Regions from separate parts of the Bradyrhizobium sp. P5_C12 genome, predicted to be linked through region 1. Evidence: predicted binding sites of a transcription regulator. Region 1 holds the regulator's gene; the other holds the start of a gene.

Region 1 (4,869 bases):
TGCGGCCGTGGAAGGCGCCCTCGAAGGTGATCATGCGATAGCGGTCGGGATGGCCTTTGGCGGCGTGATAGCGGCGCACGACCTTGATCACGCATTCCAGCGCCTCGGCGCCGGAATTGCAGAAGAATACGAAGTCCGCAAAGCTCTCGCTGCAGAGCCGGGCGGCAAGTCGCTCGCCATCCGGGCTCTGGAACAGGTTCGACATGTGCCAGAGTTTCGTGGCCTGCTCCTGCAACGCCTTGACCAGCGCGGGATGGGCATGGCCGAGCGCGTTCACCGCCACGCCAGAGGTGAAATCGAGATAGCGGTCGCCGTTGGTCGCGATCAGCCAGCAGCCTTCGCCGCGCTCAAAACCGAGGTCGGCCCTGGCGAAAACGGGGAGCAAATGCGGCGCTGCGCTGTTGGTCATGACGGTCACTTGGATGTTGCGGACGGACTGAGCGTGCATCACGCAACGCACCATTGACCGGCCCGGAAAACGAAACGTGCCGCCTTTTAAGGGCGGCACGCGTCACTATCTTATGCCTGGTAAAACGGGTGTCAATGCCGCCCGGAAAGCCTCACGAAACGCTGAATCCGTAGTCTTGCGGTGTCGATTTTGCGGTTTTTTGGCCACGGAACATGTGGAAGCGAGTCGGCGGACTCTTGCGCGTGAGTCACGCCATATTGTAGCGTTTGGCTTGTCAGATACGACATCTCGTGCAGGCGGTTCTGATCTCTAAGTCCTCATGTACCGGCGTAAACGTTCGGGCGCACTTCGCGCGCCCGGCGAGCCTTAAGGGATTCTGGCGGCACGGGTTTTTCAAGGCTTAGGCATTCGCTGTGAGGCCCCGATATGGCAGGCGCGCAGCGAGGGAAAGGGTGCAATGACGGTTTTGACCTGGTCCGATGATCGCGTCGAGCAGCTGAAAAAGCTCTGGGAGGCCGGACTTTCGGCCAGCCAGATCGCGGCGGAGCTCGGCAATGTGACCCGCAACGCCGTGATCGGAAAGGTGCACAGGCTTGGCCTGTCCGGCCGCGCCAAGAGCCCCTCTTCGGCCGCGCCCCGGCCGCGTAAGGCGCGTCCGGCACAGCACATGATGCGGGTGAGCCGCCCGATCTCGCGCGGCAACACCGCGTTGGCGCAGGCCTTCGAGGTCGAGGTGGAGGCCGAGCCGGTCACCTACGACAACGTGGTGCCGATGAGCCAGCGGCTGTCGCTGCTGGAATTGAACGAGGCGACCTGCCACTGGCCGGTCGGCGATCCCTCGAGCCCGGATTTCTTCTTCTGCGGCGGCAAGGCGCTGTCGGGCCTTCCCTATTGCGCCCAGCACTCGCGTGTCGCGTACCAGCCGGCGGCCGATCGCCGGCGCGCACCGGCCAAGCCGGGCCCGCGGTGAGTTAGCGGATATAGTCGTCCGTTAAAATGCCGCCATCACACGATGGCGGCTCGACACACTCCGATGTCGTCCCGGCGAAGGCCGGGACCCATAACCACCAGCAGATGTGGTTACAGGGATTCGGAGTTACCCTTCTCGCACAAACAATTGCGTCCTCGGGTTATGGGTCCCGGCCTTCGCCGGGACGACACCGATATCGTGGCGACAGCTCGCCAAACCAACTCGCTCTAGCCTACGTCTGCTCCGCCTTCGCGAAGCGATCGTCCAGCGCGTAGCCGGCGCCGCGCACGGTGCGGATCGGGTCCTGTTCGCGGCCGAGATTGAGCAGCTTGCGCAGGCGACCGATGTGCACGTCGACGGTGCGTTCGTCGATATAGATGTCGCGGCCCCAGACGCTGTCGAGCAGCTGCTCGCGCGAGAACACGCGACCGGGATGCTCCAGGAAGAACTCCAGCAGGCGATATTCGGTCGGGCCGAGATCGATCGGACGGCCCGAGCGCGCCACGCGGCGCTTGTCGCGATCGAGCTCGATGTCGCCAAAGGCGAGCACGGTGGCCAACCGCTCCGGGCTGGCGCGCCTGAGCAGGCCCTTCACGCGCGCGAGCAGCTCCGGCACCGAGAACGGCTTGACGATGTAGTCGTCGGCGCCGGTCGCAAGCCCGCGCACCCGCTCGCTCTCCTCGCCGCGGGCGGTGAGCATGATGATCGGAAGCTGCTTGGTCTCGGGCCGGGTGCGCAGCCGCCGGCACAGCTCGATGCCGGACAGCCCTGGCAGCATCCAGTCGAGTACGATCAGGTCGGGGATATGCTCCTTGAGGCGGGTGTCGGCGTCGTCGCCGCGCATCACCGTCTCGACGTCATAGCCGTCGCCTTCGAGGTTGTAGCGGAGAAGCTCGGTCAGGGCTTCCTCGTCCTCAACCACCATAATGCGTGCGCCCATGTGGTCGTCGCTCCTCAAGCCTTAAGTGTTCGGGACCGTCGTGGCGAAGGTCGTCATGTCGCCCTTCGGTCGCTTGTCGGTCATCGCCTGACCTTCGATCATGTAGAATACGGTCTCGGCGATGTTGGTGGCGTGGTCGCCGATCCGCTCGATGTTCTTGGCACAGAACATCAGGTGAATGCAGAACGAGATGTTGCGCGGATCCTCCATCATGTAGGTGAGGAGCTCGCGGAACAGCGAGGTGCAGATGGCGTCGACTTCCTCGTCGCCCTTCCACACCGCCATCGCCGCCGGCAGATCATGCGCGGCATAGGCGTCCAGCACCGACTTGACCTGCTGCTGCACGAGGTCGGTCATGTGCTCGAGGCCGCGGAACAGCTTGAGCGGATGGAAATCCGTCTCCAGCGCCGCGACGCGCTTGCCCATGTTCTTGGCGAGATCGCCGATGCGCTCGAGATCGGTCGCGACGCGCATGGCGCCGACGATCTCGCGCAGATCGACCGCCATCGGCTGGCGGCGGGCGATGGTGAGCACGGCGCGCTCCTCGATCTTCTTCTGGAGCGCGTCGATCTCGACGTCGGTCGCGACCACGCGCTGGCCGAGCGCAACGTCGCGGCGGATCAGCGCATCGACGGAATCGACGATCATGCGCTCGGCAATCCCGCCCATCTCCGCGACCAGGCGCGTAAGCTCCTGGAGGTCGGTGTCGAAGGCCTTTGCGGTATGTTCGGAAGCCATATCCTGTCTCCTCAGCCGAACCGGCCGGTGATGTAATCCTGCGTACGCCGATCGGTCGGCGACGTGAAGATCTTGCTGGTGTCGTCGAACTCGATCAACTCGCCGAGATACATGAAGGCGGTCTTGTCGGAGACGCGGGCCGCCTGCTGCATGTTGTGGGTGACGATGGCGATCGTGTAGTTCTCGGAGAGCTCCTGGATCAGCTCCTCGACCTTGGCGGTCGAGATCGGGTCCAGCGCCGAGCAGGGCTCGTCGAACAGGATCACCTCGGGCCGCACCGCCACCGTGCGGGCGATGCAGAGGCGCTGCTGCTGGCCGCCGGAGAGCGACAGGCCGGACGCATTGAGCTTGTCCTTGACCTCGTTCCACAGCGCGCCGCCGCGCAGCGCCTTCTCGACGCGGTCGTCCATCTCGGACTTCGAGATCTTCTCATAGAGACGGATGCCGAAAGCGATGTTCTCGTAGATCGTCATCGGGAACGGCGTCGGCTTCTGGAACACCATGCCGACGCGCGCGCGCAGCAGATTGAGGTCGAGCTTGGTGTCGAGGATGTTGGTCTGGTCGAGCATCAGCTGGCCGGTGGCGCGCTGGCCCGGATAGAGGTCGTACATCCGGTTGAAGATGCGCAGCAGGGTCGACTTGCCGCAGCCCGACGGGCCGATGAACGCCGTGACGCGATTGGTGCCGAGCGTCAGGTTGATGTTCTTAAGCGCATGGTGCTCGCCGTAATAGAAGTTGAGATTGCGCACGGTCACCTTGGGCGGCGCCTCGGGCAGCGTCGGCGACTGCGGGAGCCCGCCGGCTGCGCTCATCGATACGGAAAGATCACTCATTTTGCGGTCCTCTCGGCGCCAAGGATGCGCGCGCCAATGTTCAGGGCAAGCACGGTCAGGGTGATGAGCAGCGCCCCGCTCCACGCCAGCTGCTTCCAGTAGGCGTATGGGCTCTGCACGAAGTTGTTGATGGTGACCGGCAGGTTGGCCATCGTCTTGGTCAGGTCCAGGCTGAAGAACTGGTTCGACAGCGCGGTGAACAGCAACGGCGCGGTTTCGCCGGCGACACGGGCGGTCGCGAGCAGCACGCCGGTGATGAGGCCCGCGCGCGCCGAGCGATAGGCGATCCGCTTGATCACCAGCGAGCGCGGCAGACCGAGCGCGGATGCCGCCTCGCGCAACGCGTTCGGCACCAAGAGCAGCATGTCCTCGGTCGTGCGCAGCACCACCGGGATCACGATGACGGCGAGCGCGAGGCAGCCCGCGATCGCCGAGAAGCCGCGCATCGGCACCACCACCGCGCCATAGATGAACAGGCCGATGATGATCGAGGGGGCCGAGAGCAGGATGTCGTTGATGAAGCGGATCACCGAGGTCAGCTTGTCGTTGCGGCCGTATTCGGCGAGATAGGTGCCGGCGAACATGCCGAGCGGCGCACCGATGCCGACGCCGATCACCGTCATCAGCAGCGAGCCGACGATGGCGTTGAGCAGGCCGCCGTCAGTCGAGCCGGGCGGCGGCGTGTTCTCGGTGAAGATCTGGACGTTGAGTCCGGCCACGCCGTTGTAGAGCAGCGTGACCAGGATCAGCGCGAGCCAGGTGACGCCGAAGGCGGCGGCGGCCATGCAGAGCCCGCGGATGACGAAGTCCTTGCGGCGGCGGCGTGAATAGATCGGGTTCATGGCGTCAGTTCCCCGCCTTCTTTTCCAGCCGCATCAGCATCAGCCGCGCCGCGGCGAGCACGAAGAACGTCAGCACGAACAGCAGCAGGCCGAGCAGGATCAGGCCGGACTGGTGCAGGCCATCGCTTTCGGCGAAT
Region 2 (4,869 bases), on a different contig from region 1:
GTAGCCGGCTGCTCGGGCACAAAGCCTTCGGCGAGCGTCGGATCTAGCAGGCGATGGGTATAGTCGAAGGTCGGCCCGAGGATCTGGCCGCCGGGAATGTCCTTGAAGGTCGAGGACACCCGCCGCCGCACCCGCATCGCGCCGGTGTCGACCGGCTCGCTCGCGCCGAAGCGCGGCAGCGTGGCGCGGAAGGCGCGAACCAGGAAGATCGCCTCGATCAGGTCGCCGCGCGCCTGCTTGATCGCGAGCGCCGCGAGCTCGCGATCATAGAGCGAGCCCTCGCTCATGACACGATCGACCGCGAGGCCAAGCTGCTCCGAAATCTGGTCGAGCGAGACTTCCGGAACGCTTTGATCGCCGCGCCGCGCATGCGCCAGCAGGCGATGAGCGTTCTCGATGGCGCGTTCGCCGCCTTTGACTGCGACATACATGTGGCTAGCTTCCCTTGCTCACGACGCGCGTGGTGCGGGGGATCGCGACCACGGCGTCATCCGCGACCAGCACCAGATCGATGCCGCGCGGAAACAGCGCCTCGTTGATGCGCAGACGCTCGAACAGGTCGAAAGGCTTGATCGAGGCCTGGAGCGTCGCGACGCCGTCGATGCCGGGGCCGCGCAGCTCGAAGCTGCGGCCTGCGTCCAGGCTCTCGACCTGAATGATCACCGTGGTCGAACGGTCCGGATATTCGCTAGTGCCGAGCGCGAAGCGCTCGAACGCCGGCAGCGCGGCGCCGTCGCTGATCAGCGCGAAGCTCGCGATCGAGGAGTCCTGGATGACCGGCGCGCCGGTGTGGAATTTCAGCCACTTCACCACGTCGGTGTTTTCCGACATCCGCGCGTCGAGCCAGAGCGGCGTATCGTGATCGAACAGCGTCAGCGCGATCGCGGCCGTGCCGCGCATCATCGTATCAGGGGTTCCCGCCATCGGGACGATGCGCTGGACCGAGCCCGGCCGCGCCATCGCGTCCATGACCGAGCGAAAGGTCGATTGCGCCGACAGCACCTTGTCGACGAATCCGGGCGGCAGTTCCGCAATCGTGGTCATGGCCTCAACCCTCACCGCGCACCATGGTGTAGAAATCAACCTTCGTCGCGGCGGTCTCGGCCGCCGCCTGGTTCCGGCGCAGCATAAGCTGCTCGCGCAACGGCGCGATAACGTCGCGCTCCACCAGCCCGCCGAAATCCCGCGACTGCGCCAGCGCGTCGCACAGCGCGATCAGCCGCGCCTTCTCGCCGTCGCGCCCGAGCGTGTAGCCGAAGCCGACCTCGCCGCTCGCAAGCCGCACGGCGGCGCGCGACACCGTCGCCTCGCCCAGATTGAACGGCGCGCCGTCGCCGCCGACCCTGCCGCGCAGCATGACGAGGCCGTTTTCCGGCGCGCGCAGATCCTGATGGCCGGGCAGAGCGAGAGTGCGGAGGCGAGCGGCGATCTCGCCCGCCTCCGCATGCGCCAGCACGGCCATCGCGGCCTTGCGCTGCGCTTGCTGGTTGTTGTTCTGGGTCACCGCTTTCACCGAACTTTTCTACAGAACTTGCCGAATTCAAGTTGTCTATGATAATAGACAACTTGATACGGAAGCGCCATGACTGTTTCGTGACAAACGTGTGATTTCTGGGCTAGGCTGACCAGCGATATGAGCATGCAGGACACCGCCTCTTCAGGCGTCGCGCTGTGGCGCCTGGTCGCCGACGGCATCGAGCGCGGCATCGCCGACGGCCGCTTTGCCGCCGGCGACAAGCTGCCTGGCGAGGTGGAGATCGCGGAAACCTATCGCGTGAACCGCCACACCGTGCGGCGCGCACTCGCTGCCCTTGCGGAGCGCGGCCTGGTGCGGGCCGAGCGCGGCAGCGGAACCTATGTCGAGGCACAGCGCCTCGCCTATCCGCTGCGCTCGCGCACGCGTTTCTCCGAGATCGTCGGCGCCGGCGGCCGCGAACCGCGCGGCCAGTTGATCGAGGCCTCCGACGACGTCGCGACCCGCGAGCTGGCGCGAGAGCTCGGCCTGAAGATCGGTGCACCGCTGGTGCGGATCGAGGCAATCCGTCTCGCCGACCGCACCCCGATCTGTGTCTCCACCACCTGGCTGTCAGCGGAACTGTTTCCAAGCGCAGGAACTGTATTCGCCGCGACGCGCTCGATGACGAAGATGCTGGAGCATTATGGCATCCGCGACTACCGCCGCGGCGCAACCCGGATCACCGCCGGCATCGTCGATGCGACCGACGCCGCGCGGCTCGATCTGCCGCTGGGACGGCCGATCCTGGTGGTCGACGCGACCGATCTCGACCTGGACGGCAAGCCGCTGGTGACCAAGCACTCGCGCTTCGCCGCGGAGCGCGTGGAGTTTCTGGTGGAGAACGGCTGAGCGAGCGACCACGCAGGGCTCGTAGGGTGGGCAAAGGCGCACTTGCGCCGTGCCCACCATCTCGCCGCGATATCTAAACAGCAGTGGTGGGCACGCTTCGCTTTGCCCACCCTACGAGATCGGTGATCAGGCGACAGCCCGCCGGCCAATGATCGCAAACCGCAGCTTGCCCGAGATGAAATCGATCGCGGCGACCGCGACCAGGATCATCAGGATCAGGAACGACACCTTTTGCCATTCCAGCACGCGGATCTGCTCGGCGAGCTGGAGGCCGATGCCGCCGGCGCCGACGATGCCGATGATGGTGGCCGAGCGGGTGTTCGATTCAATGAAGTAGAGCACCTGGCCGGCGATGACGGGCAGTACCTGCGGCAACAGGCCGAAGCGGATCTCGTGCAGCGGGCTGCCGCCGGAGGCGCGGATGCCCTCGACCTGCTTCTGGTCGGCGCCTTCGATCGCCTCCGAGAACAGTTTTCCGAAGGCGCCGAAATCCGATACCGCAATCGCAAGCACGCCGGCGAAGGGGCCGAGCCCCACGACGTTGATCCAGACGAGCGCCCAGATCAGCGTATCGACGCCACGGATCGAATCCAGGAACCGCCGCACGGGAAAACGCAGGATCGGCGAGGGTATGATGTTGCGCGCGGCAAACAGGCTGACCGGAAGCGCGAACAGAGCGGCGAGCGTGGTGCCGAGCAGCGCGATCGACAGCGTCTCGCCGAGCGCCTTCAGATAGATCGGCAGCGACGAGCCGGGATCCGGCGGGATCATCATCAGGCTGATCCAGCCGAGCTGGCTGAGGCCGGCAAAGAAGCGCGACGGCGAGAAGTCGAGGTCGACCAGGCCATACACCAGGATCGCGAACGCCGCGACGATCATCGCCGGCGTCGCGAGCCGCGCCGAGGCCGGCCGCTCGAACACATCGGGATAGCGCGCGCGAAGCTGCGCGGTATCGAGTTCCTGCGGCTTCGTCACGTCCGCGCCTCCTTGCCGAACAGGCGGCCACGCAGCCAGCCGGTGCTGATGTCGATGACGAAGACGGTGATGATGATGGTGAGCAGGATCGCGCTGACGTCGGAGTAATAGAACTTGCGGATGGCGACGACGAGCTCCTGGCCGATGCCGCCGGCACCGACGAAACCCATCACCGAGGCCTCGCGGACGTTGATCTCGAAGCGCAGCAGCGCGTAGCTGGCGTAGCCCGCCGTCACCTGCGGCACGACCGCGAAACGCATGCAGGACAGCCAGCTCGCCCCGGTCGAGCGGATGCCCTCGACCGGCTTCATGTCGGCATTCTCGACGATCTCCGAGAACAGCTTTCCGAGCGCGCCGGTGGAGTGGATGGCGATCGCGAGCACACCGGCCATCGGCCCGAGCCCGAAGGCGATGACGAAGATCAGCGCAAAGACGATGCCGGGGACGGTGCGGGCGAACTCGAGCAGGCGGCGCACCACGAAGCGCAGCCAGGACGACGGCGAGGTATTCTCGGCCGCGAAAAAATTCAGGGCGAAGGCGAAGGTCGCGCCGATCAGCGTGCCGACATAGGAGATCAGCAGCGTCTCGCCCAGCATCTTCAGCCATTTGCGCCAGCCCCACAGCCACTCGCCGACATCGGTCCAGACCCGCTGGCCGCTGTCGAGCGTGAAGATGCGGTCGAAATAGCTGAGGAAATTGCCGAAATGGTTGAAGAGCGTGCGCAGATTCACTTCCGCGCCGACTGCGGCGAGAAGCAGCGCGGCGGCGAACACCACAGCTCCGAGCAGAAGACGGAGCCGCCTGCGCGCGACCGCCTGGCCATAGGCGGCGTTCAGCGCAGCCAGCTGCTGCTCGGGGAGAATCGAAACCGCGACGGTCATGGGGTCAAGGCAGGTGGTCGATCAAAAGAGAAAGAGCCGGGTCCAGGGACCCGGCTCGAGTAGCTCGTCCCAAAAGCTCAGGACGCCTTCTTCTTGCGCAATGCATCGACGAACTTGATCAGCTCGATCGTGCCATCCCAGTCCTTGGTGGTGGCGTGATTAAAACCCTTCTTCTGGCCGTCCTGGAGGCGATCGAACGCCGCCTTGTCCTTCGCCGGCGCGTCGAAGAAGGCCTTGGCGATGGCCGCCTTGGCGTCATCCGGCAGGTCGGAGTTGTAGGCATAGGGGCCGTTGATGATCGGCGCCGACTTGTGGATGATGCGGAAGTCGTCCTTCTTCATCGCCGAGCCGTCGGCATTCTTCAGCATGCCCTTGGTCAGCATCTGCGCCAGCGTCGAATCGTCGTCGGTGGTCCACTGGTTGGCGGCGACGTCGACCGTGCCCTGCGCCAGCGCCAGCATCGCGTTCTCGTGACTGCCGGTGAAGACGACCTTGCTGAAATAGGTGTCGGCATCCGGGATGCCCATCTTGTCGAGCTCGAAGCGCGGCACGTTGTTGCCCGACGTCGAGTTCGGATCGACGAGGCCAAGGTTCTTGCCCTTGAGGTCGTCGACCTTCTTGTAGGCACTGCTCGCCTTGACGAAGAAC

Evidence for each region. Region 1 encodes PhoB, which activates phosphate uptake and scavenging genes when phosphate is short. Its sites were predicted from a motif close to TGTCATNNANCTGTCAT; they were not measured.
Region 2: the regulator PhoB is predicted to act here: its motif matches at 1,583-1,599, upstream of phnF (phosphonate metabolism transcriptional regulator PhnF).

What each region holds. Positions count from the first base shown of each region.
Region 1 is NZ_JBFULU010000010.1:146,225-151,093, reverse strand. It holds gene ACXJMY_RS12310 (acetylornithine transaminase) at 1-409, opposite strand, end outside; gene ACXJMY_RS12305 (GcrA family cell cycle regulator) at 867-1,379, shown strand; gene phoB (phosphate regulon transcriptional regulator PhoB) at 1,612-2,319, opposite strand; gene phoU (phosphate signaling complex protein PhoU) at 2,341-3,057, opposite strand; gene pstB (phosphate ABC transporter ATP-binding protein PstB) at 3,069-3,890, opposite strand; gene pstA (phosphate ABC transporter permease PstA) at 3,887-4,732, opposite strand; gene pstC (phosphate ABC transporter permease subunit PstC) at 4,737-4,869, opposite strand, start outside.
Region 2 is NZ_JBFULU010000017.1:67,062-71,930, forward strand. It holds gene ACXJMY_RS17430 (carbon-phosphorus lyase complex subunit PhnI) at 1-431, opposite strand, end outside; gene phnH (phosphonate C-P lyase system protein PhnH) at 436-1,044, opposite strand; gene phnG (phosphonate C-P lyase system protein PhnG) at 1,049-1,462, opposite strand; gene phnF (phosphonate metabolism transcriptional regulator PhnF) at 1,634-2,365, shown strand; gene phnE (phosphonate ABC transporter, permease protein PhnE) at 2,492-3,340, opposite strand; gene phnE (phosphonate ABC transporter, permease protein PhnE) at 3,337-4,221, opposite strand; gene phnD (phosphonate ABC transporter substrate-binding protein) at 4,299-4,869, opposite strand, start outside.